One region of the Paenibacillus sp. FSL W7-1332 genome, then DNA from elsewhere that is predicted to be linked to it. Evidence: riboswitches for the same ligand, from Rfam matches in the RefSeq annotation. Region 1 holds a riboswitch; each other region holds the start of a gene.
The links. A riboswitch is a leader RNA that binds a small molecule or an ion and turns the genes downstream of it on or off. The one in region 1 is predicted to bind cyclic di-GMP.

Region 1 (10,824 bases):
ATAAATCGATGATGCTGACGAATTTGAAATTAAACTTGGTGGATGGAAAGGAGACAAAAAAGATATGCTTCAAAACTCCTTTAGAAATAATGCCGTGACTGCGTCCTTTCGCCGCGGCTAGTCGGGATAACTCCTCCAGATCCCGGTCCTGTTCGTTCCCGATCAGATATATTTCACCGGAAGGGCTGACTGCAGCAGCATTACCCAATCGGAAGCTTTGAACGGATTTAAAGATCTGTTCACTGCTGACCAAGAAGCGCAGCTCACCGAATTCCTGGGAACCTGACGTTGGATCCGACAGTTTCTTGCGATATACGAACCCCTTCATCAGGGTATCGCGAAAAGTTTCATCTGTATTCGGAAGCCCGAAGGTAAAGCTTGCAATTCCGTTATCATTAAAACGGACGACATTGCCATGCTTATCGGTATGCGTGCTTATCTGCGTGATTTCGCCCTGCGCCCAGCTGTACAGATAGGTCTTCACATCCTCCGGAAAAGAAACCAGCGGCTGCGAGAATTGGCTGTTCTGCAGCCTGCGGGTTAAGTATCCCTCAGCGCTGCTGCTTAAAAAGCTGCGAGCATCATCCATCAGAGCGGGATTGGAATACATTCGCTGCATGTAAGCCTCGATGCGGTCGGCATCATACTGCAGCTCATTCTCTACACGCGAGAAGGCATTAGCCGCCTCGATGCGGGCATTGCCAACCCATTGATTCAGCAGCATGGCACAGGTCAGCGTACCAAGCGTAAGTCCGATGGCCACGACGAAGATGACATAGGCAATAAACTTGTGACGATAAATTTTGATTTGCAAAAAAGAGCCCATACGACACCTCGATTGCAGCAGGTCGTTGAAACAGATGTTGCTATATCTCAATTTAACACGATTTACGCAAAGCTTCATAGATCGTATGGAAAAAGCATCCCTTAAGAGAGCCTCATTAAGGGATGCGCCTGATTGTAATCTGTAATCTTACTTGAAGTAATTGTTGATTTGCTCTTGGGCAGCTTGCATAATCGTGTCCATGCCGGCTGACTTTAATTCAGCCGTAATCTTCGGCACCATGGTTTCCGGATCGGATGCGCCCGTGATCAGCTCATATTTGTATTTATCCCATACGGCTTGGCAGTTCGCTACTTCGGTCTGAAGATCGGTGATGTCCAGCGCAAAGCCCAGGACGGTGGAAGAGGTCGCTGCATCGTTCAGCTTTTTAACCTGCTCCCACTGATCTTCAGGGGCGCCCTTGGTCACCGCCAAATTGAAGAATGTGCCTTGCGTGTAGGCAGCCAGCGGCCAAGTATCGGATGTACGCTCAATCACCTTTTCGCCATCGACGTTGTTGTAGTCGACGCCTAACTCGCCGAATGCCAGCATATTGCGAAGTTTAGGATCGGTATTCACTAATTCAAGGTACTTCAATGCTTCCTTCTTATACTTGGAATTCGCTGAAATCGCGTTTAGCGAGCCTTGGATCGTACCGGTGGTATAGATCGGTCCATAATGCTGAACCATATTATATTTTTCAATGGCGTCATTGATTTGCCAGCTGACCTCGGCTCCCGGGAATGCCTGGGCTGCAAAGAACGGTCTGCCTTTGTCGTTCTCCGTCTTTGTCGGAGCATCCGGGTTGATGATGCCATCCTGATACCACTGGTGCAGGAGCTTCAGATTGGCCATGACATCCGGCTGCTCGAGAACAGAGACCACCGTGCGTGCTGCATCGTCCGCTTTTACGCCGATGGGAGGGAAGCCCAGCGTTAAATCGTCATAGTCGTTAAAGAAGCCGTTCAAGCCTTCGCCTTGCGTCATTGGCAGCGGATAGAAGCTTTTGCCTTCGCCGGCCTTCATGTCACGAAGCGGCTTATCCAGATCCTGCAATGTTTTGATATTGTTGATGTCGATATTGTACTTTTGCACATACTTGTCATCGAATACCCAGTACTGCGTCAGCGCGGAATCCTTGTACGTCGGAACGGAATAATATTTGCCGCCGATCTTGGTGCCTTCCCATACCTTTTCGGGAATCAATTTGTACAAGTCCGGCGTTTCGCTCTGAACCAGATCCGTAATATCGGCAAACGCGCCCATTGTCACTTGCTTGCTGTATTTACCGCTGTTCGTGAACATGATGTCGAAGGGCTCGCCGGTATTCACGATGGTGTTCATTTTGGTGTCCCATTCGCCCCAACTGGCTACCTTGATGTCGACCTTCACGCCAATCTTCTCGGCCGTATAGGCATTCATGGCATCCACCGCTTTGCTGAAATTGTTCGGCACTTGGCCGCCGATGGTCCACCAGGTTAACGTCGGAATATCCTTGCTTGTCGTTTCGGAGTCTTTGGATGTGTCCGGCGTCGCTTGGGATCCGTCTGTTGTGGAAGCAGGCTTCGAGCCGCCGCAGGCTGCCAAAGCGGTCAACATTAGCGTCAGCACGCACAGCGTAGAGATGAACTTTAATGCTCTTTTCATTTCATTTCCCCCTTTTTGAAGTTAAATTAACTGAGTGTTGTATAGCGGATATTTATCATAAACCAAGCTTGTCTTGGTTTATTTCGTCATTAGCCCTTCACGGCGCCGACCGTCAATCCGGAAATAAAATACTTCTGGAAGAAAGGGTAGGCGAATGCTACAGGCAGCACGATGAGAATGGCGACCGCCATGCGGGCGGATTCCTTCGGCATCGTTGCGACGAGCATGGCGTAGCTAACGCCCATACTCGCTGCATTCTTGGCGAGTGCATCGACATTGCTCATTAAGCTGTTGAGCAGCGCTTGCAGGGAATACAGGTTCTGGTTGTCGATATACAGCATCGATTGAAACCAGTCGTTCCAGTAAGCAAAGCAGAGAAACAATCCGATGGTGGCGATGACGGGCAGCGAGATCGGCATAATGATCGAGAAGAAAATTCGCAGCTGGCTCGCGCCGTCGATTTCGGCTGATTCGATCAGCCCGTCGGGAATCGTGCTTTTAAAAAAGGTTTTACATATGATGACGTTGAACGATGAAACGGCGAGCGGGAGAATAAGCGCCCAAATGCTGTCTTTCAGTCCCAGTAAATTCGTGTTAATGAAGTAGCTGGATACCAAGCCGCCGTTGAATACCATCGGGATGAATACCACCCAGGTGAGAAAACCCCTTAGCTTGTAGTTGGGGCGAGAGAGAACGTAACCCATGGAAGCGGTCAGCAATACGCCGAGCACGGTACCGACCACGGTAACGAGGGCGGATACACCGAGGGCCCGCAGAATCATCGTTCCCTGCTTGATGATGTAAACGTAAGCCTCGGCCGACAAAGCAACCGGCAGCAGATGATATCCGGTCTCACGGATGGACTCCTCACTGGAGAAGGAGATGGACAGAACAACGATTACAGGTATGACGCAGAGCAGGGCCAGCATAATAAATACCAGGTTGAAGAACAGGTTGACGGCTTTGTTTGTACGGTTAAACTTCTCAAGGCCCGTCTCGTAATTGGTTTTTGGTGTCATCGTCTTGCCTCCTTACATCATCGCGCTATCGGGATCGATTCGACGAACAATCCAGTTAGCGACCAGAATCGTAGCGCATCCCAGAACAGACTGTACGAATGCGGCTGCGGATGCCATCCCTACGGTGGCGGTTTTCAGTTGTTTATACACCATGACATCGATGGTGGTCGCCACGTTGAACAGTGAATTGGAGTCTCGCGTGACCTGATAGAACAAACCGAAATCGGTGTAAAATATGCGCCCTACGGCCAGGATGAACATCATGACGATCACCAGCTTGAGCATGGGCAATGTTATGAATCTCGTCTGCTGCCAAATCGAAGCGCCATCAATAACAGCTGCTTCATAATAGGTGCTGTCGATGCTTGTGATGGTTGCCAAATAAATGACCATACCATAGCCCAGGCCCTTCCAGACATTTAAGAGAATCAAGAAGAATGGCCAATATTGCGGCTCCATATACCAGTTAATAGGATCGCTGCCCATACTGACGAGCATTTGATTGACAATTCCTTTGTCGAAGCTTAAGAATGCCCAGCCTACCGCAGATACGACCACCCAGGATAGGAAATAGGGGAGGAACATCATCGTCTGATAGACTTTGCTGGCTTTGCGGCTGTGGAGGAGGCCGATCATGATCGCGAATAGGACGGGCAGAACGATCCCCAGCACAATAAACACAATGTTGTATCCGATCGTGTTTCGAATGATGATCCAGGCGTCATTCGACTTGAATAGGAACTCGAAGTTTTTGAGGCCGATCCAAGGACTGTTAAACACATTGCTCAAAAATCCGCCGCTAATCCTGAAATTTTTAAAGGCGATAATGATCCCGAACATCGGCAAGAAACTAAACAGGATGTACCAAATCGTGGTCGGCAGCGCCAAGAGGGTTAGCTCCGTATCCTGCTTGTGCCAGCGTATTCGTAAGCGCTTTCGTTTTTTGGGTTCGGCTTGTGAGCTCATGTCTGTCACTCCTTACGGTGTTATCTCGCTTGTCGTGCACTTGTTAGTTTTATTGTATAAGAGGAAGATTCGATGCTTCCAGATAACAAACTTGATACTATAGTCAACAAACGTTAGATTCGAAAGATTTATTGCTCTATTGTTCGGTTAATTAACAAGAGCCAAACGTTCAAGGTTAGACGCTCTGTGGGACCTAAGACAATATTCCAAATTTTAATTTTTTTATTGATAGAAATGGATATATTTGATATGATGTATTCACAAAAGCTACTCACGATAACGGCAAACTTGTCGAAAGGCAAGGACGCAAAGCTACAGGGTCTTCTTGACGAAACGTCAATGACAGCCAGCTACCGAACGAAGACGCTTTTTTTGTTTTTTTGGACAAACATCCACTGAATCCTGTGAAACTCTAATACGATAATGGCAAACTTGTCGAAAGACTAGGACGCAAAGCTACAGGGCCTTCTTGACGAAATGTCAAATGGCAGCCTGGCCACCGAAGGGGAGTTACAGCATGCGCAACGCAATGTTCGCGATAATTGGACTTTTTGCGTTACTGATATGGGCTCCGGTTGTACAAGCTGCACCATCTGAAGATTGGCTGGGCTTGGAGGAACTGGATCGTGGAGCAATCGTCATTCGATATGACGTGAAAGCAGGCACCAAAACGAAGCTCATGATCGGAAAAGGTCAGGATCAATATACATATGGGCTTTCGAGGGCAAAGCAGCAGGAAGTTTTTCCACTGCAGATGGGCAACGGGAACTACAAGATTTCCGTGCTGGAACAAGTCAGCGGCAGCAAATACAAGATCGTACAGGAAGCGGCAGTTAAACTTCAACTGACGAACAGCAGCCAAGTGTTTTTGAACTCTGTACAAAATGTCGATTGGAGCGAAGAGGGCAAGGCTGCTCAGCTTGCGAAAAAGCTAACCCGCACTGCTCACTCCGACAAGGAAAAAGTACAGGCTGTCTACGAATATATCGTCGGTACGGTTCGGTACGACAACGCTCTGGCATCCAGCAAGCTGACGGATTACCTTCCCGATAGCAACCGCACGATCGCTGGACAAAAGGGAATGTGCTACGATTACGCCTCCCTGTTCGCTTCCATGCTCCGAAGCCTCGATATTCCGGCAAAGCTTGTCATGGGAACCTCGGAATACGTCGATGTCTACCACGCCTGGAATGAAGTATATTTGAACGGGCAGTGGGTAACCATTGACACAACCGTCGATGCAAGCTGGAAAAGCAAAGGAGCCGGATACAAAATGATTAAAGATGCCTCCAGCTATTCAGCATCCAAATACTACTAATTAATGCGTAACAATAAAATTAAGCTTTGGACGATTATGTCCAAGGCTTATTTCGCTTGTATAGAAATTGTATAGTTTTGGCCGATATAATGCAGGAAGCCCGCTGGGTTCTGAAGGAAAATACAGACACCAATGAATCGTGCGCCCGTAACAGGTCTTGAAGATGATGGCTCGTGAAGTCCATTATTGGCATGCATTTTGATAGAAGCATGGGACGAATCAGCGCACGAAAAAGTAAGATCGGAACCGAATATTACGAGGGTAATGATAAGATTGAGGGAGAGATTATGAAGAAAAAAGTAAGTGGAATTGTTGTGGCGTTGCTGCTTCTGTTTCAAACCCTATTGGGCACATTTGCTTGGACGGCGAATGCGGCGGGTAGCGAGCAGCCATCAGCCGCTACTGTGCAGGAATCAGAGACTGGCGTGCAGGAATTAGAAGTTAGCGAGCCAAAGACAGTCACGGATGACGTATATAACACGCCAGCACCAGCAGTCGACATGGAAGGAATACTAACCAAAGTCGTATTAACCGATGTGAACGGTACCGTGGTTGATGCGGTGTATAATCCGGACAGCAGCCTGGACATCGGTGCAGCCGTTAATCTCAGCTACGAATGGGAGCTTCCGAACGGACACGGCTACAAGAATGGGGATATATTCACTTTCGAGCTGCCGACGCAGTTTGAGATTTTTACGGACATTGACGCACCGCTCCTTGCCGGTCAAGGCGAAGTTGGCCGATTTACGGTTGATCGGAACGGGAAAGTTGTGATGACCTTCAACGATTACGTGGAGAATCATTCCAACATCAGCGGCAAGCTGGAAATTCGCACAGAGTTTAAGAAGGAAGTTCTTAAAGGAAGCACTGAAATCATTATTGCATTTCCGATAAAGGGCGGGGTTCAGACCATCATTGTGAACCTAAAGCCGCAAGGCGGAAAGCTGATCGAGAAGCAAGGGAAAGCGATCGGCAAAGATCAGATCGATTGGACGGTCCAGATCAACAAATCATTGGATAAAATCAAGCACGCGGTTCTCACAGATGAGATGCCTGAAGGCTTGGAACTCATCGCGGATTCCGTAGAGGTTTATAACCTGCAGGTTAACGGTGACGGCTCAGCGCTTCTTGGTGATAAGCTGGACGCTGGCAAGTACACCGTCCAAACGGGCGACGGCGGCAAACTGGAACTTGCATTCCAGGATGAGATGATCAGCAAAGCCTACGAAATTCGCTTTTCGACGAAGCTTATCGGTCAACAGTCACGGTTTGAGAATACCGCTGTCCTGTCAGGCGAAGGGATGGAAAATGCCCAATCGACGGCGACCGTAACGGTAGATCGCGGCCAATTCTTGAATAAGTCGTATCGCCAGGATAAGGATACCGGAGTCATTACTTGGACGGTGAAATACAATTTCAACGAGAAGAAGATTCCGAGCGCTCAAGCCGTAATTACGGATGAATTTAGTGAGAATCATACCTGGGATGCCGATTCGCTGAAGGTGTATAACGGGAATTCGACGAATGCCAAAGACCTGGTTTCAGAAGAGGATTATAACGTTGTAGCGAAAGGCACGAACGGATTCGAGCTTCAATTCAAGCAGGATATCGATTCGCCTTATACGATCGTTTATCAGACGATGCCGGTTGACCGCTTGAGCTCCGAAGGTCAGGAGGTCAAGAACAGAGTTGTATCGGGTGAAGCATTCAAGGAAGTAACGGCCCCGGGTTATGGAAGCCGTGCTCTGGTGAAAGGAAATACTAACATCGATTTCGCCAACAAAAAGGCAAAGTGGAAGATCACGGTCAATGGCGATAAAAAGCCGGACGGCACCAAATACAGCATGGAGAAGGTAGTCATCACGGATACGTTCCCGCAAGGCGGTCTCGAATTCGTTCCGGATTCAGTGACTGTAAAAGCGGACGGGAAAGTCGTTCCAGAGGGCGATTATAAAATCGTGATCGATGATGTACGCAACGGGTTTGTCATCGAATTCTCCAAGATTGACGCCACTTATACGATTGAATATGAAACGAAGTTTAACATCGGCTGGCTGAAGGATCGCAAACGGGACTTTTTGAACAGAGCCTCGATGACATGGGTCGAAGAAGGCAAGAGCAGAGGGCCGATTGAGCGGGATGCAAGCTTCTCCGCTGACGATTATACGAAAAATAATGGCGGTAAAGACGGCAGCTACAATCCTGTCGACAAAGAAGTGACGTGGAATATCAAGATGAATTATAATCTCGATTCGCTTAACGAAGCGATCGTAACCGATGCCCTGAAGCACCAGCAGAAGCTTGTGCCGAATTCGGTCAAGGTATACGAGATGGAGTTGACCGGGGGACGGAATGGCGCTCAGAAGGGCTCGCTAGTTCCAGCTGAACAATATGCAGTGACTGAACCATCAGAAGCTAACGGAAACCAGTTGTCCGTTCGGTTTACCAGCCCGATCTCATCAGCATACTGGATTGAATTCAAAACATCGCTGGAAGACACATTGATTGTCAACAAAATCGACAATACCGCCGTACTGCTGGATGGCAGCGCTAAAAAAGCGACCTGGAACGCCAGCGTAACGATTCCACACGGCGGCGAATATGTGAAGAAAAGCGGCACCCAAAATGGAAACAAAATCGACTGGGTGATTCGAATCAATGAAGGTCAGTCGCATATTTCCAACGCTAAAATAATCGACTATCCAAGTGCGAACCAAATCTTGATCGAGGATTCCTTCCACTTGTATACAACCAAGATCGACGCAAATGGAAAAGCGGAAAAAGCTCAAGAGCTGACAAAAGGGAAGGATTACACCTTAACCATTAATAGGCTTGAGGGAGATCAAGAGACCTTCGAATTAAAGTTCACGGGTGATATCTCAACGGCTTATATTTTGGAATATCAGTCGTTCATTATCGCTGAAGATAAAGAGGCTGTTCAAAATAAGGTGGCTCTTGAAGGAGATCAGCTGAAGACGGAGATTCGGGAAACGACGGAAGAGGTTATTGTCCGTACTTCCTCCGGCTCAGGTTCGGGAGGCGGCGTAACGGGCAGCCTGGAAGTAACGAAGGTGGATCAGGATGATCAGACGAAGCCGCTGGCGGGAGCAAAGTTTGCGCTTTACGACAAGGCAGGCAAACGAACACCGATCGTAAAAACCACCGATGAGGAAGGCAAGATCCTCTTTACGAAGCTGCTCTACGACGAGTATATTTTGGAGGAGCTGGCCGCTCCAGAAGGATATAAAATCGAGCAAACGACGTGGGACCTAACGATTGATTCCAGCATCAAGGATCAAGGCAATGTGAAGAAAATGATCGTAACGAACCGCAAGGAAGAGCCGGTTACACCTGGCGAGCCTACGGATCCGACAGACCCGACAGACCCGGGTAACCCAGGGAACCCAACAGACCCGGGCAATCCGACGGATCCGGGTAACCCAGGGAACCCGACCGATCCGGGCAATCCAACGGATCCTGGTAACCCAGGGAACCCGACCGATCCGGGCAATCCAACGGATCCGGGTAACCCAGGGAACCCAACCGATCCGGGCAATCCAACGGATCCGGGTAACCCGGGGAACCCAACCGATCCGGGCAATCCGACCGGTGAAGTAGAGGTGCCAGACGAGGATGTTCCAAGAGGCGAACCAACAACGCCGCAAACGCCTCAAACGCCTCCGACAGAGCCGGAAACACCAACCGTTGATATTAGCGAAGAGGATATTCCGCGAGGAGGCGTCGAGCCTGAGCCTCAGAAGCCGGAAGCACCAGCTCCATCAGAGAAGACCTCGACACCGCAAACGACGGTTCCGATGCTTCCAAAAACCGGTGAAGCGAGCCCTTATCCATTCTATTTGGCTGGCCTCGGGTTGATCGCTTTCGGTGTATGGTTAGGTCGCAAACGGATAAAAATGAAACCATAACGTCTCACGCTATACTTCGGCTCTTCTTGTCCAATGATCTGGGCAAGGGGAGCCGTTTTCCATGTTGGGGATTCAATCCCGTCCATTAGGCTTGTTCGGAGATCAGATCATGGGGCGAGTTATACCCCTGTTTCTAAAATTGTCTCCGTTTGATTCAAACTGGTCAACGCTACACTAACCTCCCATAACTGTTTCCTATTTTCATTGTTATAAGAAAGTTCGGATGATTTTATTTGTTTCGTACCTTCAAAATAATTCCCTGTCGTTTGGTTAAACTTGCTATCGGTTACTAGAGCAGCCAATGCTTTCCCGGACTGACGCACCGTATTCACGTTAGGGTAAAATAGCGTTAAAACAGGCATAAGATAGTTCCAAACAAATCTCATAATCGGCGTATAGCTTTGAGCAAGGCCCGTGCCTGGCATCATTCCCGGATCGAAAGCATTTACGGTAATATTCTTTTGGGTTTGCTGCTTTATTCGATTGGCCAACTCGTAGGTGAAATATAAATTACATAACTTTGAAGTCGTGTAGCGCCGTCTGCCAATGAGAGATATAGCTTCGCTCGAGCTCGCCTGGTCAGGATAGGCTAATAATTGGGGATCTACAAAATCAGGTGCAGGCATTCCTGTCTTTTTCAATGGATCATGGGTTCCGCTGCTGACTAACACGATTCTGCCGGACTGCGTTATTTGTCCAAGCAACATATTAGCCAGGAGGAAATGTCCAAGATGATTTACGCCAAAGGTAGCTTCAAACCCATCTTTCGTATAATGCGTTTTATCGATAAACTGTACGCCTGCATTGCATACAAGTGCATATAAAGGCGGGTAATCCATTTGTGTAAACTTGCTTATAAAACCTCTTATGGATGCCATAGATGAAAGATCGAGCTCCAAAAAGGTTATGTTTTTATTATTGGTTTCTTGAATTAACGCATCTACTGCTTGATTGGCTTTAGCAGCGTCGCGGCAGGCGATCACCACATGATAACTTTTGTCATGCCTAGCTAATATCTTAGCGCATTCATATCCTAAACCAGAGTTCCCGCCTGTTACGATCACCGTTTGTTTCTGTGGACTCATTCCTAACCACGCTCCTATTTTGGTATTTCATACGTTGACA
Region 2 (10,824 bases), 1.8 Mb from region 1:
TTACCCGGTACGCTAATGCCGAGTTTATGTCCTTTACCGTCCGCAAGAATACCGGACAGTTTGTCCTTATCGATCGTAACCGTCGCTTGACCACCGTTTACCGTGCCCGAAGCGAACGATACATTCGAACCGTTAATGGTTATTACGATGTTCCCCGGTTTCACCGTGTTGTCCGATGTTGGTGGAGTTGTTGGATTAATTGTGTCCGAGTTACCGCCACCATTATTGCTACCACCATTGTTGCCACCGTCGGAGTTGTCATTACCGGACGCTTTCTCACGAACGATGATATAGGTATACTCGTTAATCAGCTTATTGGCTTTGTCATAGACGCCGACTGTGATCAAGTTCTCACCTTCGATAAGCGGAAGCTTATTCCACTTGTCGGCAGAATACTCTAGACCATTCACGATGATTTTAAACTGGGTATCGTCCGGATATTTTGCCACTGGATTCAGGCTGATGCCGTATACATCATTCGCAACAGTTCCGTAATAGTTTTTGTTCTGGTTCGGGTCGAACGGTGGAGTTAACTCGATTTCTCGATTGCCCCCATTTGTTAGACCAAGAAGGTTAAGATCATCCAGTTCCCCACCCAGCTTCACAAGGTCCTTCTCTGCTTGTTTTAGAGCTGCCAACGCTTTGTCGACTTCATCTTGCGTTGCTGTTGGATCGCCCAGTACATCTTTTGCCGCATTCATGGCTTCTTGAAGGGCCTTCCAGCTCGCTTCGGTATACTCGGTTTCTACCAGGTTTTCGGCTATAATCTCGTCAACCTTTTTTTGCAGTTCGGTTTTGTCGACTGTAACCACTGGCGTCAGCTCGTTTCTAGCTTTCTCCAGAGCTGCCAGTGCTGAGTTCACTTCGTCTTGCGTTGCTGCTGGATTGTCCAGCACTTCTTTTGCCTTCGTCATGGCATCGTCAAGTGCTTTCCAGCTTGCTTCGGTATAATCAGTCTCTACCAGAATCTCGGCTGTAATTTCATCGTACTTCCCTTGTAGTGCCGTTTTATCTACTGTTTTTTCAGTTAGATCTTGTCGAGCTTTCTCAAGCGCCGTCAGCGCTGCGTCGACTTCGTCTTGCGTTGCTGCCGGATTGTCCAGCACTTCTTTTGCCTTCGTCATGGCATCGTTAAGGGCTTTCCAGCTTGCTTCAGTATACTTAGCCTCTACCAGGTTTTCGGCTGTAATTTCATCGTACTTCCCTTGTAGTGCCGTTTTATCTACTGTTTTTTCAGTTAGATCTTGTCGAGCTTTCTCAAGCGCCGTCAGCGCTGCGTCGACTTCGTCTTGCGTTGCTGCCGGATTGTCCAGCACTTCTTTTGCCTTCGTCATGGCATCGTTAAGGGCTTTCCAGCTTGCTTCAGTATACTCGGTTTCGATTAAGTTCTCGGCTGTAATCTCGTCGTACTTCCCTTGCAGTGCCGTTTTATCTACTGTTTTTTCAGTTAGATCTTGTCGAGCTTTCTCAAGCGCCGTCAGCGCAGCATCGACTTCAGCTTGCGTTGCTGCTGGATTCTCCAGCACTTCTTTTGCCTTCGTCATGGCATCGTTAAGTGCTTTCCAGCTTGCTTCAGTATACTTAGCCTCTACCAGGTTTTCGGCTGTAATTTCATCGTACTTCCCTTGTAGTGCCGTTTTATCTACTGTTTTTTCAGTTAGATCTTGTCGAGCTTTCTCAAGCGCCGTCAGCGCTGCGTCGACTTCGTCTTGCGTTGCTGCCGGATTGTCCAGCACTTCTTTTGCCTTCGTCATGGCATCGTTAAGTGCTTTCCAGCTTGCTTCGGTATACTCGGTTTCGATTAAGTTCTCGGCTGTAATCTCGTCGTACTTCCCTTGCAGTGCCGTTTTGTCTACTGTTTTTTCAGTTAGATCTTGTCGAGCTTTCTCAAGCGCCGTCAGCGCAGCATCGACTTCAGCTTGCGTTGCTGCTGGATTCTCCAGCACTTCTTTTGCCTTCGTCATGGCATCGTTAAGTGCTTTCCAGCTTGCTTCAGTATACTCGGTTTCGATTAAGTTCTCGGCTGTAATCTCGTCGTACTTCCCTTGCAGTGCCGTTTTATCTACTGTTTTTTCAGTTAGATCTTGTCGAGCTTTCTCAAGCGCCGTCAGCGCAGCATCGACTTCAGCTTGCGTTGCTGCTGGATTCTCCAGCACTTCTTTTGCCTTCGTCATGGCATCGTTAAGGGCTTTCCAGCTTGCTTCAGTATACTTAGCCTCTACCAGGTTTTCGGCTGTAATTTCATCGTACTTCCCTTGTAGTGCCGTTTTATCTACTGTTTTTTCAGTTAGATCTTGTCGAGCTTTCTCAAGCGCCGTCAGCGCTGCGTCGACTTCGTCTTGCGTTGCTGCCGGATTGTCCAGCACTTCTTTTGCCTTCGTCATGGCATCGTTAAGGGCTTTCCAGCTTGCTTCAGTATACTCGGTTTCGATTAAGTTCTCGGCTATAATCTCGTCGTACTTCCCTTGCAGTGCCGTTTTATCTACTGTTTTTTCAGTTAGATCTTGTCGAGCTTTCTCAAGCGCCGTCAGCGCAGCATCGACTTCAGCTTGCGTTGCTGCTGGATTCTCCAGCACTTCTTTTGCCTTCGTCATGGCATCGTTAAGTGCTTTCCAGCTTGCTTCGGTATACTTAGCCTCTACCAGGTTTTCGGCTGTAATTTCATCGTACTTCCCTTGCAGTGCCGTTTTGTCTACTACTTCAAATTGTCTAGTCACAGTTTCCGACTGATTGTTATTTATACTAGCTGTAACATTGACCGTATATGCACCTGTATTCAGGGCTTTGTCAACTGGGAACTCCCAGTTTCCGTTCGCGTCAGCAGTCCTCTCCTCAGTGATGATAAATGTCGGGTCTGCTGCACTAACGATCTTAATCGTTACTTTCGCAAAAGGTTCTGTTACACCGCTCAATGTCGGATTCGTCCCTGTTTTCTCGCCATTGGTACTTGGTTGGCTTAATTCGTTCTTAAATGATTTCCATACCAAATCATTATTGCCTACACCATAACTTGCAAGAAGATGACCGTTATCGGAAAAAAGGTTCTCCAACCCCGTCAAACCGGCTCCGGCTGCCACTCCAAACTTACTTCCCACAGTCATGCGATTATGGGCTGTAATACCTGCTTCTCCGGTAAAATTATTGTCTAGAGCAAGGAACATATTGCCTAGCAAAACAAGGTTTCGCTCAGTTTGTGGGCTCGATCCTGTATTCCCCGAGATGTGTGCTGTACCGGAAAGAACGAATCGATTATCGTTGCTCGACGAGAGCTCAACCCCTCCGCCCCTATTGTCAGTGATTTTACCTCCGGTCATAATGAACTCTGCATTTTTAACAATTAAGACCGCACTCGAGCCTGAAGTCGTATGTTTATTACTTGTGATTTCTCCACCTTTCATTTCTATAACCGCTCTAGTTGTGCCTTTACCTTCGAAATAGATTGCGCTCCCTCCAAAATCGGAAGGACTGTTACGTAAAATAGCACCCTCTTCAATGATCAGTCTCCCCCCATAGACATTCATAATTCTGCCTTGGAAAGTACCTCCACCGAAGCTGGCGTCAATGATAATATTTCTTAGTGTAAGCTGGCCCTGCTCAAGATGAATAAGGGTGTCTCTATCTCCTCCCGGCTCACCGCTTGCAGCACCCTTTGCCGAGCCGCGCTGAATGACAGCGGCATTTACTGCATTAGGGTCTGTCGAAATCGTAACACTCTTGTTTTGGTGAAGATGAAGATACTTCTTGTCAGCATTGATTGACAAATCGATATTGTTCAGGACATATATCGTTCCCCCGTCAGGAACCTCTTGATAGGCTTTGTACAAAGTAGCATAAGGATTATTTTGGGATCCATCACCTGTGGTATCATCGCCTCCGCTAGATACATAAACTTCCGAAGAAGCAGCATAAATGACTGGCATTCCTGAGCTTACCCCAAGGCCCGTGAAGACAAGGGTAAAAATCAGAAACATAACTCCAATTTTCCGCAAATTAATGTTGTTGCTTAGCATTTAGATCCATTCCTTTCTTGGTGTGAAGTTTTCCATTTTCACCGTAGTGACGGCCCATTTCCACCTCTTTTTCACTACTTTTTCAACTGCTATGTCAGGGTCTTAAGAGCTGCGTATTCGACTCAGAAAAACCGATAGACTTACGGCTATTTCACAGCACTCGACTCCTTCAATAGAATAACTAAAAACCTCCATCCAAAAAGCAAATGCCAATAGACGGAGGTTTCCATCGTATTCGGCAACTGGCTGGCATAGGTCAATAGCACCATTAGCCCCTATAGCTTTGCGTCCCCGCTTTTCAACAGGTTTGCTCTTATCGTACGAGCTTTATATGTAATACTTGGTAGAAAAACTACTTAAATTTTGATTCTTTTTTCATAAAAATACAAGGTGCTCAGGTCTTATGTTTGTTGTATTTTATCAAATTATGTCTAATATAGTGCTTTGGTAGCTTCTTTTGACATTATATGTGGCAAATCTGAACATATCCTGAATAATAAGCTTGTTATAGATAGAGTCTTAAGTATGCAAAAAGTCTCTTCACCTGGGGGTTCTCTACCATCGCGAATTGTATCATTCACTTCTATACAAAAACTATACAAGCCAGGGACTTGAAAGATGAATACTAACAAAACAAAGTTGTAATGCCAGTAGATTACCCTTTTCAGTGATATAAAAGGGTTTGCTATTCCGATAAAATTTCTTTAAATGTCAACTGCTGTTTTGATCCTGCGCTTCATAACGAGGTCTATCAGCGAAAAAATACGAAGTTGGAACCGGAACCAGACATATAAAGAAAATGAGCCCGGCATAATTACCGGACTCATTTCATTAAACTGCCCAATACCTGGGGTTCCTTTAATCGGGTCTTTTATTTACCTTTCCCGGCATAATAAATGTCGTTCCGCTTAAGCAGTCTCATAGCTTCACCGCCATAAATGTTAGGAAGGTGGTCGTGATCCACCGCTCCCCCGTTCCGACAAAGACCGAAGATGTGAACGGAAGCGCGGCTTCTGCATCCACGCCTTGGGTGACCCCCTCCATATCGATTTGCTTCTGAGTCAAGGTTAGCTCATAGAATGAAGTCAAGCCCTCATACTCTGCCGTGATGAGTACGGTTCCTTCCGACTTCGCCGTCACTACACCGCTAGCGCTGATCTCCGCTATAGTTGGATCACTGCTTGTATAGATGACGTTTGCCTCCACCTTTTCACGGCTTCCATCGCTGTACACTGCGGTAGTCACCGTTTGGGCATTCTCTCCAACGACCAGTACAACCGGCCCCTCGAGCTCAATCTCAGTCAGTGTAACCGGTTCGTCATTGTCGCCTGCTGATACCGATTGTAAAAGAGGTCGTTTAGCCATATCGTCCCATCTCCAAATCGCGTTAAAGTCCCACCCTAGCCTATCTGTATAGGTGGATGGAGTCTCTATTTCACTTTCAGATAGGCCTAATCCTTTAAGGTTTGTCAAAGCTCCTTCAGCGACACCTTCTTTATTCACTATCATGCCGTCAAATGCATAATTATTTTCGAGCGTAGCGGTGTGCCCCGCAAGAACTCGTCCCATCACCCGGTTTGCCATCGTTGGCGCCGTAACCGAAGGGCCCAAGGCAATGACATTTCTGACGACCGTATCATTGTATCCGTATCCAGTCACTCCGCCCGCATTGCTCGTCATCGCTCGAACGGTTCCAGACGCATACACGTTTTCTGTTAGGCTGCCCGAGTTCGTAATTCCGATTAGGCCGCCGGCCTGACTTACCTGAGCGGTTACATCCGCGGTTGAATAGCTGTTTCTTACGATGCCATTGGAATAGCCTACTAGCCCCCCCACTGTGCTGGAGCCTGTAATGGAGCCGGTTGAGAGACTATTCTCTACCTCGCCATTGTTCGTATTGACGAGTATGCCTATTCTGCTTCCGCCAGTGACGCTGGCATCGATCATGGCTATATTTTTAATCACTCCGCCATTAAGATGGAATAAGCCGCCGCTCGAAGAATGAAAGTTAACTATTTTCTTCCCGTCGCCATCCAAAACACCGATGAACGAAACCACTTTAAAAAGCGATTCAGCCGGTTGTCCGGCGTAATCCAAATCATGGTCCAACATATACTTTTCCGCCGGGAAGTTTTCCATAACGTTCAAATCAGCAATGGATTTGATTCTGTAATAACCTGCTTCATTTCTTTCTAAAGGCACGACAGGCTCGCTTGCCTCTTCGGGATTACTGTTCAAAACCGGACGCTGTAAAGCATCATTCCACATCCAAACCGACTCAAAATCCCATTTCAATATATGGATATACGTATTGGAATCTTCAACCTGTTGCTGGGATAGCCCTAAACCTTTTCTGTTGTCAGCAGCGGCAATACTTTCGCCTTCTACATCCACAATCATGCCATCAAACGCATAATTATTCTCAAGCGTTGCGGTATGCCCCGCAAGCACTCGTCCCACCACACGGTTCGCCATCGTCGGCGTTACGACTGAAGGATTGAGAGCAATCACGTTTTTAACAACCGTATCATTATAGCCGTAGCCAGTCACTCCGCCTGCATTACTTCTAAGCGCCCGAACGGCTCCAGATGCATACACGTTTTCCGTTAAACTGCCTGAGTTTGTAATGCCGATCAAGCCGCCAGCCTGGTTCAACTGGGCCGTTACATCTGCTGTAGAATAGCTGTTTCGCACGATGCCATTGGAATAGCCCGCCAGACCGCCCACGGTGCTGGAGCCTTCGATTGAGCCCGTTACATAACTATTCTCTACCGTTCCGTTGTTCGTGTTAACGAGTATACCGATATTACTTCCGCCAGTAACGCGTGCATTAACCATGGCTATGTTTTTAATCGTTCCGCCATTGAGATGAAATAAGCCGCCATTTTCTGATTTGAAATTGGTTAAGGATTTATTATTTCCATCAAATATGCCAAGGAAAGGCGTCCCCTTAAATAAAGGATCAAAAAGCTGCCCTTCAAAATCAAGATCGTTTTCCAATATATAATTTTCATTTGGAAATTCTGAAATGGTCTTTAATTCACTAACCGAACGAATGATGTAGTACCCATCTTCATTCCGATCAAGCTTCGGCTTTGGAATATGGTTTTCGTTAATTTGTTCCAAATTACTTTGCAGTAATGGACGCTTGGCATCTTCATTCCAGATCCAGATCGAATCAAAGTCCCAACCAAGGGTCTCCATGAAAAAAGCTGGCTTCGTGAATGCTTCTGCACCCACCCCCTGTCCTTTTTCATTGTTTGGATCAGGGACCGTAACGTTCTCACTGCTAACAAACATATTTTCATCGGCGTAATTATTGACTAAAGTTGCCTTATCCCCAGCTAACACTCTGCCGACAATTCGATTCGATGCCGTACCTGTAACAATCGATGGATTTAATGCCATACTATTTTGAATGACCGTATTGTTATAACCGTATCCGCTGATGCCGCCAGCATTGGATTCTTCTGCTATGACGGCTCCCATGGCATAGACCTGTTCGGTTATACTCCCCCGATTCGTAATCCCGATCATGCCGCCGGCTTGCTTGCCCCGTGCATTAACTCGAGCTGTTGAATAACTGTTTCTAACGATACCGTTCGAGTAGCCCACAAGACCGCCAACTGTAGAATTGCCTCGAATAGCTCCGGTACTGTAGGCATATTCCACGATTCCATCATTCTGATCCACCAGGATTCCAACATTGCTCCGGCGAACATCAATGTCTGCATGGATGATTCCTACATTTCGAATAATTCCTTCATTAATGGCAAAGAGACCTGCGCCGCCTGAGGAGATCATAACGTCTGTAATCGTATGCCCTTGCCCATCAAACGTACCCGTAAATGGAGTGCCATTTGCGCCAATCGCTTCGAAAAACACGCCCTTCCCATCAATGTCCCGGTCTAAAATAAAATGTTTGTCCGGGAATTCATGCATTTTATAAAGTCCACTGGCACTTTTGATTTGATATGGATTGCCTTCCGAACCATCGCCCAGCATTCCTTCTTTCGCTATGAACGGGTCTGTTAACGGCTCTTGATCGATTGGATTATTAACCAATCTTACGACGATCGTATGTTCATCGCCAAATGCAAGAGGGTTATCAAATAAGATGATTTGTTCTCGTCCGAGATGTTCTAGCGTTGCTTCTTGAATAACTGTTTCCAACAGCTGTTCACCTGTATGATCCCGCTTTTCCCCGATCACGGTGACACGTTCACGCGAGCTCGGGTAATTCAAGACCCCAACGCCCTTCAAGACGTTATTTTCCACAATTGCGCTCGTTAATTCCAAATAATTGGCCGGTTGTTTAATCGTAAATGAATCAATCTCAACACCGTCGCTGTTGTAAGCTTTCAAGGTGAGCGATTGATCGTTTGATTCTAAAATAACACCCGTCTGCTTATTTTCATCATAAACGATATGATCCCAGTCAAATGATTTGTTATCAAAGAACATTGGACCTGATGAACCAACGGTCACAAAAGTTGTTCCTAAATTCATCGCTTCTTCCGATATATCCTTTACACCATCTCGTATGGTTGTCCGTTTATACACATGATCATGACCACCAATATACAAACTAACGCCAAGGCGTTCAAATGCTTGAGACAATTTCACTCTCATCATGTCCATACCGGTCTCATCGCCGGATTGACCGCCATAATAAGGATAATGCCCCATAACGATTTTCCACTTCTTGTCGGTTGCTCGCAAATCTTTTTCCAGCCATGACAGCTGCTTGTCAAAATCCAGCACAGAATTCAGAACAGCAATGTGCATATCGCCATAATCAAACGAATAATTCGTTTCCCGGTAACTGCCTTCACCGTTCTTCGGCAGGTTGAAAAACCCGGAGAACGGCACGAGCTTCCGCTCTGTCGCACGTTCACGGTCCCCGACAATGTGAGCAGAAACTAGCCCCATATCATGGTTGTAAATATGGTTAAACACATCATCCCAAGCATACATATTGCCGCCGTTCTCGACCAAGTCTCCGACTTGGATCACCGTCTGTCCGTTTGAATTTTTCTCCTGCAGAACGTCCAGCATATTTTTAAAGAGCTGGAAGCTTTCCGGATTTCGATCCGGAACTCCAAGATCTCCCATCACATACATAACGGCTTCCTCTGAAGCTGGCGCGGTCCTGAAGCTATAACTGCCGCTCCAAGGTCCAGTCGGTGACATTCCATACCGATAGTCATACTTAGTCCCTAAGTCGAGATCTGTTATATTCGCTTCATGAGCTGCAAGAACGCGATAGTTACTCTTGTCATACGTATCACCATAGGCGGCTTGAAAATAAGAGACTTCCGCTTGTACCACTTCAGCATCGTCCCATGTTGCCACTGACTCCGGTTTATACTGAACATACGACGTTTCTAACGCCTTATCCGTTACTAGATTTACTCCTACTTCACGTTCATTCTCACCAACATTAACAATGGGTTGGAATTCATTTAAAATGTTATCAGCGTCCAGATTTTGTTGATCAACAAGCAATCGAATAAGTTCAACACGCGTATTTCCTTGAGCGTCGGTCGCTACATACTTAATGAAATAGTCTCCATACATATCGACCTTGAAATGCTGATTTAGAGCGGCTACTTCTCCTTTATCATTTAAAACGATGGCTTCCACCGATAAAGATTGACCGCGATGATCCGTCGCCGAAGCGCCCAGCACTTCTATTTGATCTCCAAGCTTAATGGTGTCCGGATATTGCCCATGTACCGTAATTTCAGGCGCGTGCACCGTGCCCCTCGTTTCATCACCAATCCAAATTGGGGCACTTATCGCTTCTTCACCGTCTGCCTGAAAAGCTCTAACGATGAAATAATCCCCATCTTTGGTTGCTAAGGTTACTTCCTTTTCAAATTTATTACTGGCAATGCTGCGGTACTCCTTGAGAACTTCTCCGCTGTTTTTGTAAATAACGACTTTATCCAAAACATCGTTAGCATCAGGGTCATTCATGCGTACGAAAAGATTGATTTCTTTTGTATCGGCCGGAAGGATCGCCCCCATCATCTGACCTTTTGCGGAAACTGCCATTTCTAGGTTCCGATCAAATGATACATAGGTGCGATGGTTTCGCATCGCCTCGTAAAGACCTTCTCTTGTAAGGTTATCTCCCCACATACCGGTCACATGGGGCTGAACCATCCCCCAATTTCCTTTGTGCTCGTCTCCGCCAAACACAGGAGAAACATGCCAGCCTTGATCTAATGCCTTGGTATAGACTGCAAAATCATTGGAGGATTTGTATTCGATCATATTAAGGTTTCTGTCAACGTCTCGGTTATAATGTTTAAATTCATTGAAACTCCAATTGCCTGACAAACGTGGATGATTAAACTGAGCAATCGCATGAGGATCTTGGGCAAGTCTTGCGTAAAAGGTTGGCAAATCATATTTGATGTCGCTCCAGCCCCAAGTGCCATCCGCGCCTACTCCATGTGTTCTTGCAAACCATGGGGCATTAAATAGGTTGATATGACCCGATTCATCATACCAGGTCACCTCCGTACCAGGCAGCGTAATAAATTCGTTATCACGATTGTGAGCATCGGATTGCTCATGCAGCAGCTTGTATTCTTTTGAATAAGAGTCTTGAACATTCGTAATAAAATCACTGCCCGTACTGATGTCATAAGTCACGTCGTGTTCAGTCACTGCAAAAAAATCAAAGTCTGTATTAGCCTTCACAAAATCGTAAGCATCATTGGGCAACAATATCCCATCACTGAGAGATGTATGGGAATGCATGTGACCTTTGAAGAGTGAAGCTCCTGAGTACTTAGCCCTC
Region 3 (10,824 bases), 100 kb from region 1:
TGTTGTTGCAGCCGTCCAAGAATAGTAAAATGTTCTAAAAAAACAATAGTAGGTGCATCGATGAATATAAACATACGGACAGGACGAATAGAGGAGCTTCAAGAAATCATGGCATTGATAGCCCGCTGTGTTGCGGTCATGCAGGCTGGAGGCAGCGATCAATGGGATGATCAGTATCCGAACCGAGAGGTCATTGGTGAGGATTTGCAGCGAGGAACGTTGTTTGCAGCTGAGGGCGAAGGCCGCATCTTAGGGATCATCGTCCTTGACGAATCCCAGGATGAGCAGTATGAGACCATTAACTGGAAGCAGATGAAAGGGCCTCATTTAATGATGCATCGGCTTGCTGTCGATCCGGAAGCCCAAGGACAGGGAGTTGCGCGAAAACTGATAGCCTTCTCCGAGGAATATGCCATGCGAGAGGGCTACACGAGTCTACGATTGGATACCTATGCCAAGAACACGGCTGCGCTCAAGCTGTATCAAGGCTTAGGTTATGACCTGCGGGGAGAAGTGAATTTCCCAGGGAGAGCGGCAAGCTTTCCGGTATTTGAGAAGGTGCTTGGATAAACAGGCCGTGAAGCAAGCCTGCTATGGATCAGCGCGTAATGCGGGTCCGTGGCGGGCTTTTGTTGTTTATAGGAAAACTACGATTACTATCATGGCGATGGGATGCCCATTTCACTTTCTATTTAGAATTTTTTCAAAATAGGTATTGCAATTGGATGCAGGGATAAGCGATAATGTATTTAGATGAAATTCTAAATAGAAATTTGGGTGATGCACATTGGGGTTTCCGGAAACATTCAAGGCGTTATCTGATCCGGTGAGACGGGACATCCTGGTTATGCTCAAGCGCGGCAAAATGTCAGCCGGAGAGATCGGTCAACATTTCGATATGACCGGGGCGACCATTTCGTATCATCTGTCGCAGCTGAAGAAGGCCGGACTGATATTTGAAACAAAATATAAAAATTATATTTACTATGAGATCAACGTGTCCGTCTTCGAAGAAATCATGCTGTGGTTTTCACAATTTAACGGGGGGAAACAAGATGAGGAAAAAGAATAGTTCGATGCTGGTTATAACAACGCTGATATGTTTATTGCCGATTATTTTATCGATGACGCTGTATAACCAATTGCCTGAGCAGGTGGCTGTTCACTGGGACGCGGCGGGCAATCCGGATAATTATGTGTCGAAGGCGGTTGCGGCGTTTGTGCTTCCGTTGATTACAGCGGTTATTAACGTCATAGTCAATGTAGCGCTTAACAACGATCCAAAGAAAATGAACGCTGCCCCGGTTTTAAGAACGATGGGTCTATGGCTCATCCCCGCGCTGTCTCTCATTCTCATGCCGATCACGCTATTCAAGGCCATGGGGGCCGAGCTGCCGATCCAGACGATTGCACCGGCTCTCGTGGGCATGCTGCTCGTGGTCACCGGAAATTATTTGCCGAAGAGCAAACAGAACTATACGGTGGGCATCAAGCTGCCTTGGACGCTGAACAGCCAGAATAATTGGAATAAAACGCATCGTTTTGCGGGATACCTGTGGATGGCAGGCGGAGCGTTCATGATCCTGACGGCGTTTCTGAAGATGAACCTTGCCGTCGCAATCGTTCCTGTCATTATATTGATTGTGGCGGCTCCGGCGATTTACTCTTTCTCTTTGTTTAAAAAGGGCGTGTAACGGGCGGGGCTGCAACACATAAACGTCCTGAACGGCCAGCAAGCTGACTCCATGAACGATGGGGCAGCTTGTTTTATTATACGGCAGAGCGCGAGTTTATCCGTATCGGGAACAGAAATTGAAATGAAAAAGCTGGACTCCATACTCTTGGAATCCAGCCTTCCCCGTGCCTTATTTGTCGTACGGATGAATCGTCTGAATGGTGCCGTCCTCATTGTAGGTCAGCTCGGTAAACTTGACGCTGCGTTTGTTGTCCGCTCCGCCGGAAAGGGAGCTGTCATGGTAGAAGAGGTACCATTTATCCTGGAACTGAACGATGGAGTGATGGGTCGTCCAGCCGATTACGGGGGTTAGAATCGTGCCTTTGAACTCGAAAGGCCCCGTTGGACTTTGACTCGTGCCGTAGACGATTTTGTGCGTTGAGCCGGTGGAATAAGAAAGATAGTAGGTTCCGTTGTATTTATGGACCCAAGGTCCTTCAAAATATCTCCGCTCTTCATCCCCTGCAACAATCGGGTTGCCTTTGTCATCGACGATGGATATTTCTTGGGGCGCCTCTTTGAAAGTGAGCATGTCATCGCTCAGCTCAGCGACCCGCGGTCCGATGGCAGGCGCGTCTGCGGGAGGCCCTTCCGCATCCGGAATGTGCGATCCGGTCTGCCATTGTTCCAGCTGTCCACCCCAGAGGCCGCCGAAGTAAATATAGGCACGGTTGTCGTCATCCACGAATACGGCGGGGTCGATGCTGTAGCTGCCCGGGATGTAATGAGGCTCCGGTTTAAAGGGGCCGTGAGGCGACGAGCTTGTTGCTACGCCAAGGCGGAAAATATCGTCATGATCCCTGGCAGGGAAGTATAAATAGTAAGTGTCGTTCTTGAAGGCAGCATCCGGTGCCCACATTTGCTTCTTCGCCCATGGCACATCCTTCACATGAAGAGCTTCGCCATGGTCCACGCAGGGAGCATCCACATTCTCCATCGAGAGAACATGGTAGTCTTCCATGTCATACTGGTCGCCGTTATCATTGGACGTGTTCTCATGATCCAGGTCATGGGATGGATAAATATAAATTTTACCCTCGAATACGTGGGCGGATGGGTCTGCAGTATAGATATGGGTTACGATCGGTTCGTTAGGCTGTACGGGCTTGTTCATTACGGTTCCTCCTTGGATCATCACTTTGTAAGCGCTTGTATTCATTTTATCAGACGTGTTCCTCTCCAAAAACCTAATAAAATTAGGTTTTTCACCTAAAAATATTAGATCTTTTTGGATTGAGCATTAGAAGTGATTCCAAAAGACCGTCTCTTCTAGGGGTAAACGGGTTGAAGGATGAGCCGGTACGGACTTCTTACCGATCGCAACCAGCATAACGGGGATCAAATGGCGCGGAACCCCGAATGCTTCAATAAAAAGGCTTGAGTTGTATCCGCCCATCGGGCATGAATCAAGACCGCGCGCCCTTGCAGCCAGCATGAGCTGCATGGCGGCCATGGAGGCGCTCCGTATCGCTTCTTCCCGGGCAAGTTCAGGCGCATGGGTGTAGGAATTCATTATTTGCCGGACCAGATTCGTTTTGACCTCCTCTGGCATGAATCCTGCCCGAACCGCTTGGTCATATATCGCTTCAGCATGTTGATGGGCCCGCAGGTTTCCCAAAACCGCGATGATAGCGGAGGCTTCTACGATTTGCCTTTGTCCATATGCGATGGGTAACAATTTGTCTTTGGTGGCCTTATCTGTAATGGCAAGATACGTCCAATGCTGCAGATTCCAGGCAGAAGGTGCGGTACTCGCAATCTCTAGCATTTCTTTAATCTCATCATGACTGAGGTTGTGTTGGGGATCAAAATGTTTAACCGCTTGACGTTCACGTACAGTAGTTAAAAAATCGGCATGCGAAATGGATGGCATGTGAATCAGCTCCCTATCGTAGTTATCTTCATTCTTAAGGCCGGGAAGGTGTTCCCAACACAGCGAACGGTTACTTGAATATAGGATAATGATGGGTTCGAAACCATATCCTATTTTGACAACTGTATCGATACAGTGTTGAGATCCTGTATAATAAGAGTCGCGAGGGGGCGGGGTCATGAAAAAATATTTATCCATTCTTACCGATATGGAATCGAAAATTCAGGAAGGCCAATATCGTTCAGGGCAGAAGCTTCCTTCCGTTCGAAGTGCGGCACAATCCTACGGGTGCAGCATTAGTACGGTGATTCGTGCTTATACTGAGCTTGAGAAACGGCACGCCATTTATTCGGTTTCGCAAAGCGGTTATTATGTAGTCCAGAAAGATGGGGATTCGAATAACATGGATAAGAGTTTGATTGATTTTGCGTCGGCTTCTCCGGACGTGAACGTATTCCCGTATCTGGATTTTCAGCATTGCCTGAACAAGGCGATTGATACCTATAAATATGAGCTGTTTACCTATGGTGATCCGCAAGGAATGGAGAAACTGCGCCGCACCCTGGTCTCCCATTTGGCAGGAGCTCAAGTGTTCACTTCCGCGCAGAGGATTATGATTACGGCAGGCGCCCAGCAGGCGCTTGAGATTTTGACAAAAATGCCGTTTCCCGGCGGAAAGTCCGTCATTCTGGTCGAACAGCCCAGCTACAATAATTATTTGCAGCTGTTGGAAAGTGAAGGAGTGCCCGTTATCGGAATCACCCGCACGGCAGCGGGGATCGACCTGAAGGCTCTGGAGGAGCAATTTCGATCCGGACATATTAAATTTTTCTATACGATGTCGAGATACCATAATCCGCTGGGCAACTCCTACACCGCAGAGCAGAGAAAGGCCATTGCTAACCTGGCGGCGAAATATGATGTTTATATCGTGGAAGACGATTATATGGCTGATCTAGGCGAGGAACGGGGATATGATCCCATCTATGCCTACAACCGAACATCGCATGTGGTGTATTTGAAGAGCTTCTCGAAGATTATTTTCCCAGGATTGCGCCTGGGAGCCGTCGTCCTGCCGGAACGTTTGCTCGATACGTTCCGTGCTTTTAAAAGTTATGGGGATACGTCGCTGCTGTCCCAAGCGGCGCTTGAAATTTATATTAGCAACGGAATGTATGAACGGCATAAACAGAAGATTTACAGCCAGTATGAAACCCGAATGCAAGCCCTGAATGCGGCTGTGCAGCGATACGAGGGAGCCGGATGGATTGAAGCCGTGCCTGGCGACGGCGGCATATATAAGCTGTTTAAGCTGCCGCAGACCGTTAACCTGGAGCGGTTGATCAGGCGGCTGAAAGAGCGGAACATTCATGTGGTGTCCGGCAAGCTGTTCTATCTATCTAACAACCTTATGCGCGAGAAGTTTATACGTATCAGCATTTCCAGAGCACGGTTGGATCAGATTGAGGAAGGGGTTCAAGCGATCGTTGAGGAAGTGAAGCGGGAAGAAGGCAATCTATGGTGATTCTTTCGGGTCATGTTTATATTTAGGTTGCATTTCATAAAAATGTATTTTATATTCATCTGGTAGTTATATGATAAAAAGCTATTACTTTCGATTGTTTCCGATATGGTGTGTTCTTCCATATTCGGCAATGATCGCGGATTTATTTTATGAAATGACATCGTACGATAATGGCAAACCCACTGAAAAGTGGCGACGCAAAGCTATAGGGGCTAAGGCGGATCACTCGTATCCGCTATGCTAGCCAGTTACCGAATACGACGGAAAAGCCTCCGTCTATTCAGACAGGGGCTTTTTGTGTTTATTTATAAAAAAATTCGATTTTCTAACCAAATTCTTTAAGGTTGGAGAAGTAGTAGCTGACGTAAAAACTGCCAACGTTTTCAAGGAGGGAAACAAACCAATCGATTGATCCCCATCTAAACCAACAAGGAGTTGTATTCATGATTATGGACCAGGTCAGGAAATTGCTAGCTAGTAAATTAACCATTCTTAAACAGCCGGAATGTCCCAACATCGGTCTTGTTGGTCCCGTTCGGCTCCCTGTGCAGTTGGAGGACCATGAGGCTGTATTTAAATGGTATACATGGTTAAATACAGGCAATTCATTTGTGGATAAGAATGACATTCTGGAATCATTATCTCAGGCAGATCTCGCTTCACATCAGCAGTCTTCCGTACTAGTATATGGCGATTTTGCCAATGAGGAGCATGCCTTGATACGGATGCACAGCATTTGCCATACGGGAGACATCTTTGGAAGTAAACGATGCGATTGCGGCTACCAACTGCGGCAATCCATGCGCATGATCATTGAAAACGGTAGTGGAGCTCTCTTTTATTTGGCGAATCACGAGGGTCGCGGAATAGGGCTTTTCCCAAAAACGTTAGCTTATCTTTTGCAAGATGAGGGGTGCGATACTGTAGAGGCCAATCTAAGCCTTGGCTTTGCAGATGACCATCGATCTTATGATGAAGCCATACGTGTACTCCAAAGCTTGCGGCAAAAACCAGTCACCCTTATTACAAACAACCCTAGAAAGCTGCAGTCTTTGCGGGAAAAGGGACTTTTAACCGATCATCATAAATCCATTTGGGGAGATGTATCCGAGCATAATAATCGGTATTTGGCAACGAAGATCGAAAAATCGGGTCATATTTACGACTCTTTGGTGGAGACCGCTTTATTATGATGGGGAGTGTTAATCATATGAAATTAGACCAACAATTTATGAAGCTGGCATTGGATTTGGCAGGTACGGCCAGTGGGAAAACCAATCCGAACCCGGTCGTTGGCGCACTGATAGTCAAAGACGGACAAGTAGTCGGCGCAGGTGTTCATAGAAAGGCTGGGGAACCTCACGCAGAGGTGCACGCATTCCGGATGGCTGATGGGTATACCGAAGACGCAACGCTCTATGTTACGCTGGAACCAAGCCCTCAATCCTCTCCTTGCATAGAATTAGTCTTAAATTCGGGAGTCGCAAGAGTTGTCGTGGCGATGGAGGATCCGAATCCGAAGGTGGCCGGAAGAGGCATTCAATTATTGAGAGAGAATGGAATAGAAGTTGATGTGGGTGTATTGGGGAAGGAAGCCGAGTTACTTAATGAACGATTCGTGCACAATATGTCAAAACGACGGCCGTTTATCATTTCCCAGGTAGCCATGACGCTTGACGGAAAAATTGCCGCGTCAACGGGGCATTCTAAATGGGTTACATGTGATGAAACACAGCTTGTAGTACATAAATTAAGAAACAAAGTCGACGCCATATTAGTAGGAATTAATACGGTTTTGGCCGATGATCCGCTCCTTACGACCCGACTGCCGGAAGAAAGTGGGAAGAATCCCATACGGGTAATTTTAGATTCGAATTTGAGGTTGCCCGAAGATGCCAAAGTTACCGATTGTTCGGAAGCAATGACATGGGTAGTCACGAAGGAGGGGGCTGATCCGGGAAGAGTACACATGCTGCAGCAAAAAGGAATTGAAGTTCTGTTCGTTCCAGTGAACCGTTTCGGGCTGGACCTCCATGCATTATCGGATATGTTATATCAGCGAGGTGTTACCGACCTGCTGGTAGAAGGAGGCAGCGAAGTAAATGGATCATTCCTTCGAGCCAACCTTATTGATAAATGGATGATTTATATTGCTCCCAAAGTGTTGGGGGGACGGCAATCCTTCTCCCCCTATGGCGGCTCGGATTTGGAATTAATGGATGACGCGGTACGCGTAAAGATTCAATCTGTACAACAAATCGGTGAAGATATTTGCATTACCGCTTATCCGAATTACGATTATTCCATGTCTAAAAGTTCCTGCGTAACAGATAATCTTAATGAACTTTCCTTGAATAGTTATTAGTGAATAGACAAATAGAGTAAATGATATTATGGATGATAGAAACGGCAGTGGGATACCTAACTGCCGTTTTTTTTCTCATCCATATATTCGAATCTATAATCGACAGCTTATTCAAATTTTCCATCCAACTGGTTATCAGGTGCCCTGTTGATAGCATAAATCAGATGGTATATCTTTGTAAGAGACATTTTATGTAGAACTGCTGATAAATCGTATGTATACATGCTCTAAGCAAGGGGGAAAATGATATGCTTGTTGGAGAAGAAGGGTTCAGCATATCGAAAGGAAGATGAGTACGCGCATGGAAAATCCTAATAAAGTCTACAATACTGCGGTGGAAGCAACGCTGGAGGTCATTGGCGGGAAGTGGAAACCGGTCATTCTCTTTCATCTTACTTTCGGTAAAAGACGAAATAGCGAATTTTTAAGCCTGATTCCCCAGATCACGCAAAAAATGCTGACACAGCATCTGCGGGAGCTGGAGGAGGAGGGCGTTATCGTACGAAAAACGTACAATCAGGTTCCACCCAAGGTAGAGTATGAACTGAGCGAGTATGGCTGGAGCTTGAAGGAAATTCTCCATTTGATGTGCCGATGGGGCGATATTCATATCGAGCGAAAATACGGCGAATCCGCCATGGTGCTGGAGAAGCCTGCATTTGAGGATCGTCATTAACAGGTATGATAAATGAAGGAGCCGACTATTCCACGTATAGTCGGCTCTTTGTCATGCAGCTTGCGCGATAACTTAGGGAATGACTTTACGCCGCCGGAGCTCGTCAAAGATGTTCATGAACATGGCCTCTGTATCGACATACTCATGAAATCCGAAGCGGCGGGCCTTCGAACCGTCTGCAAAGAAATCATAATCCCATGAGAACACAAAATCACCGAACTTCCAGGAGGAAACCTCTTGATACGTGTGCTCCGCAAGTCCATGCTTCTCAACCATACGATTCCAGATCGGCTCTTTATCTGCCATGACAACTTCCAGATTCATCTGTAGAGGCGGTGCGGTTTCCATCTCAAAATACTGCGCAATCTTCGGCCATAACTCGTTCCAACGGAACAGATCCCCATTCGTGATGTTAAATGCTTGATTGGCGCATCGTTCATCGGTTGCGGCCCATACTGTAGCCTTCGCGAGCAGATCGGCATCGGTCATCTCCAGCAGACTGTGATAGGCCCCCGGCTTACCTGGAAAACGCAGAGGTATGCCGAGCTCTTTCGAAATCGAGGCATAGACGGCAATGACCATCGCCAGATTCATCGGATTTCCAAGGGCGAAGCCGCTGACTACGGATGGACGCAGGGCTGACCAGGTCCAGGTTTTGCCTTGCTGCCGCTCCTCGAGGAAGTTCTGCTGATCGATATTGAATTCTGGCGGCATATGGTTTGCATCCGTCTCCCGTGCTGGCGTTTTGAATGGACCGAGATGAGCGCCGTATACCTTGTATCCCTGCATCAGGCTGACATGCTGCAGGTTGGCGGCAATGGGCTCGATAGCTTCCACAACATGAACGAGCATTGCCAGATTCGGGGCAACGAGCTCGGCCCAAGTTGGCCGGTCCTGATAGGCGGCATAGAAGATGTGCGTTACTTCCGATAAGTGACTTAATTTGGCGACCGTATCCTCGCGATCAAGCAAATCGGCCGATAGATAGCTTATACGTTTCGTGGATTCGCCGCCTCGGCGCGATACGCCGACGATATTCCAATCGGGAAGCGTCGCAAGGTATTCGATGAGGTTGCGGCCGATCACCCCGTTGGCCCCTACTACCAATGCCGTCTTTTGCGAATGATGTGAACGTTGATCTGTATTCATATATTCATCTCCTAACGTCTTGTTCTTGATTAATGTCATTTTGCACGTTAGGGTTCGGCTTGGGAAGTACGCACTTTGAAGTGACCTAGTCACTTTTTGGTAATGTTTAAGCAATGCCAACAGGGATGACATGAGTTTAAATAACTTGCCGGATAAGAAACCCGTGGATTAACTTGATCTGGCAGAGCCTCAAAAGACTTCCTGCTCGTGTGCGGGAAGGCTTTTTTCACCCTAATTGATGCTGTCTGTTCGTAAATTTCGGCTAAATGTAAGATAGAAACAGGGTGGCGATACCAAAGTAGATGACAAGCGACAGGATATCGTTAATGGTTGTAATCAGTGGACCGGAGGCCACAGCCGGATCAATCTTGAATTTGAACAGAATGAGGGGGATGATGGTGCCGGCCATCGTGCCCACGATGAGTGTTGCAATCAACGAGCTTCCGACCACAAGCCCCAGATAAACATTGCCCTGCCAGAAGTATGCGATCAAGGATATCAGGATCCCGCATGTGACCCCGATCATCAAGCCGACCTTCAGCTCTCTCGCTAACAGCCGGAACACCAGCGACTTGGTCATTTCTTTCGTAGTCAGGCCGCGTACAATAACAGCTAGCGACTGCGTGCCGGTATTGCCGGTCATTCCGGCAATCATGGGCATGAAGAAGGCTAGCGCCACAACCTGTGCCAGCGTCTCTTCAAATCGGGAAATGATCGTTCCCGAGATCAGACCGATGAATAAGAGCAGGACCAGCCACGGTAATCTTCGAAAGGCGGCAACGGTTGCTTTGGTGTTGAAGTCAATGGATTTGCCCCCGGTGGCGTTCATTTTCCGAATGTCCTCATCGGCTTCCTTGATGACGACATCGAGAATATCGTCAACCGTAATGATGCCTACAAGTTTGTTATCCTGTTCAACGACGGGGATGGCGACCAAATCGTATTTTTGGATTATCTGCGCGACTTCCTCCTGATCGGCATCCACAGGTACGGACAGTACCCGGCTGTGCATGATATCCACCATATATTCATCCGGTTCGGCCAAGATAAGACCGCGGTAGGACACCACACCCATTAGCTTCTTGTCTTGGTCAATGACGTACAGATAGTTGATCGTTTCGGAAATGGAGACGTAGGTTTTCAGCTTCTGGACGACCTCTGATACGGTGTAATGCTGGGGAATCCACACATAACGATTGGTCATGATTCGTCCCGCAGTTTCCGGCGGGTATTTCATCAGGTTCAGGACAAATTGGGATTCCTCGTCCCGCATTCCCTTGAGGAATTCGTCTTTCTGCTCAGGCGAGAGCTCATCAAGCAGAATGGCGAGGTCATCGTTATCCATCAAGTCCAGGATGATGGCTGTTTTTTCTTTGCCCAGCTTGCCCAAAACTTCGATCTGCTGGTCATGCTCCATTTCCTGAACCATATCGGCCAGCTGTTCCTCGTTCAGAAACTGCAGAAATCGGGTTTGGTCCGTATCGCTGAGGTGGCTATGTAT

Region 2: it holds a riboswitch for cyclic di-GMP, as region 1 does, so the genes downstream of both, MKX98_RS33570 (S-layer homology domain-containing protein) here and MKX98_RS25485 (transglutaminase-like domain-containing protein) in region 1, are expected to answer to the same signal.
Region 3: it holds a riboswitch for cyclic di-GMP, as region 1 does, so the genes downstream of both, MKX98_RS25065 (GTP cyclohydrolase II) here and MKX98_RS25485 (transglutaminase-like domain-containing protein) in region 1, are expected to answer to the same signal.

What each region holds. Positions count from the first base shown of each region.
Region 1 is NZ_CP150209.1:5,649,684-5,660,507, reverse strand. It holds gene MKX98_RS25505 (histidine kinase) at 1-814, opposite strand, end outside; gene MKX98_RS25500 (ABC transporter substrate-binding protein) at 974-2,470, opposite strand; gene MKX98_RS25495 (carbohydrate ABC transporter permease) at 2,560-3,489, opposite strand; gene MKX98_RS25490 (ABC transporter permease subunit) at 3,502-4,455, opposite strand; cyclic di-GMP riboswitch class I at 4,727-4,813, shown strand; cyclic di-GMP riboswitch class I at 4,871-4,959, shown strand; gene MKX98_RS25485 (transglutaminase-like domain-containing protein) at 4,973-5,773, shown strand; gene MKX98_RS25480 (collagen binding domain-containing protein) at 5,965-9,699, shown strand; gene MKX98_RS25475 (SDR family NAD(P)-dependent oxidoreductase) at 9,819-10,784, opposite strand.
Region 2 is NZ_CP150209.1:7,405,062-7,415,885, forward strand. It holds gene MKX98_RS33570 (S-layer homology domain-containing protein) at 1-4,010, opposite strand, end outside; cyclic di-GMP riboswitch class I at 4,245-4,332, opposite strand; gene MKX98_RS33575 (CehA/McbA family metallohydrolase) at 4,929-10,824, opposite strand, start outside.
Region 3 is NZ_CP150209.1:5,548,338-5,559,161, reverse strand. It holds gene MKX98_RS25095 (GNAT family N-acetyltransferase) at 61-570, shown strand; gene MKX98_RS25090 (autorepressor SdpR family transcription factor) at 788-1,072, shown strand; gene MKX98_RS25085 (SdpI family protein) at 1,056-1,694, shown strand; gene MKX98_RS25080 (glycoside hydrolase family 43 protein) at 1,866-2,849, opposite strand; gene MKX98_RS25075 (nitroreductase family protein) at 2,976-3,608, opposite strand; gene MKX98_RS25070 (PLP-dependent aminotransferase family protein) at 3,787-5,133, shown strand; cyclic di-GMP riboswitch class I at 5,296-5,389, shown strand; gene MKX98_RS25065 (GTP cyclohydrolase II) at 5,577-6,326, shown strand; gene ribD (bifunctional diaminohydroxyphosphoribosylaminopyrimidine deaminase/5-amino-6-(5-phosphoribosylamino)uracil reductase RibD) at 6,344-7,498, shown strand; gene MKX98_RS25055 (helix-turn-helix domain-containing protein) at 7,800-8,174, shown strand; gene MKX98_RS25050 (SDR family oxidoreductase) at 8,247-9,323, opposite strand; gene mgtE (magnesium transporter) at 9,586-10,824, opposite strand, start outside.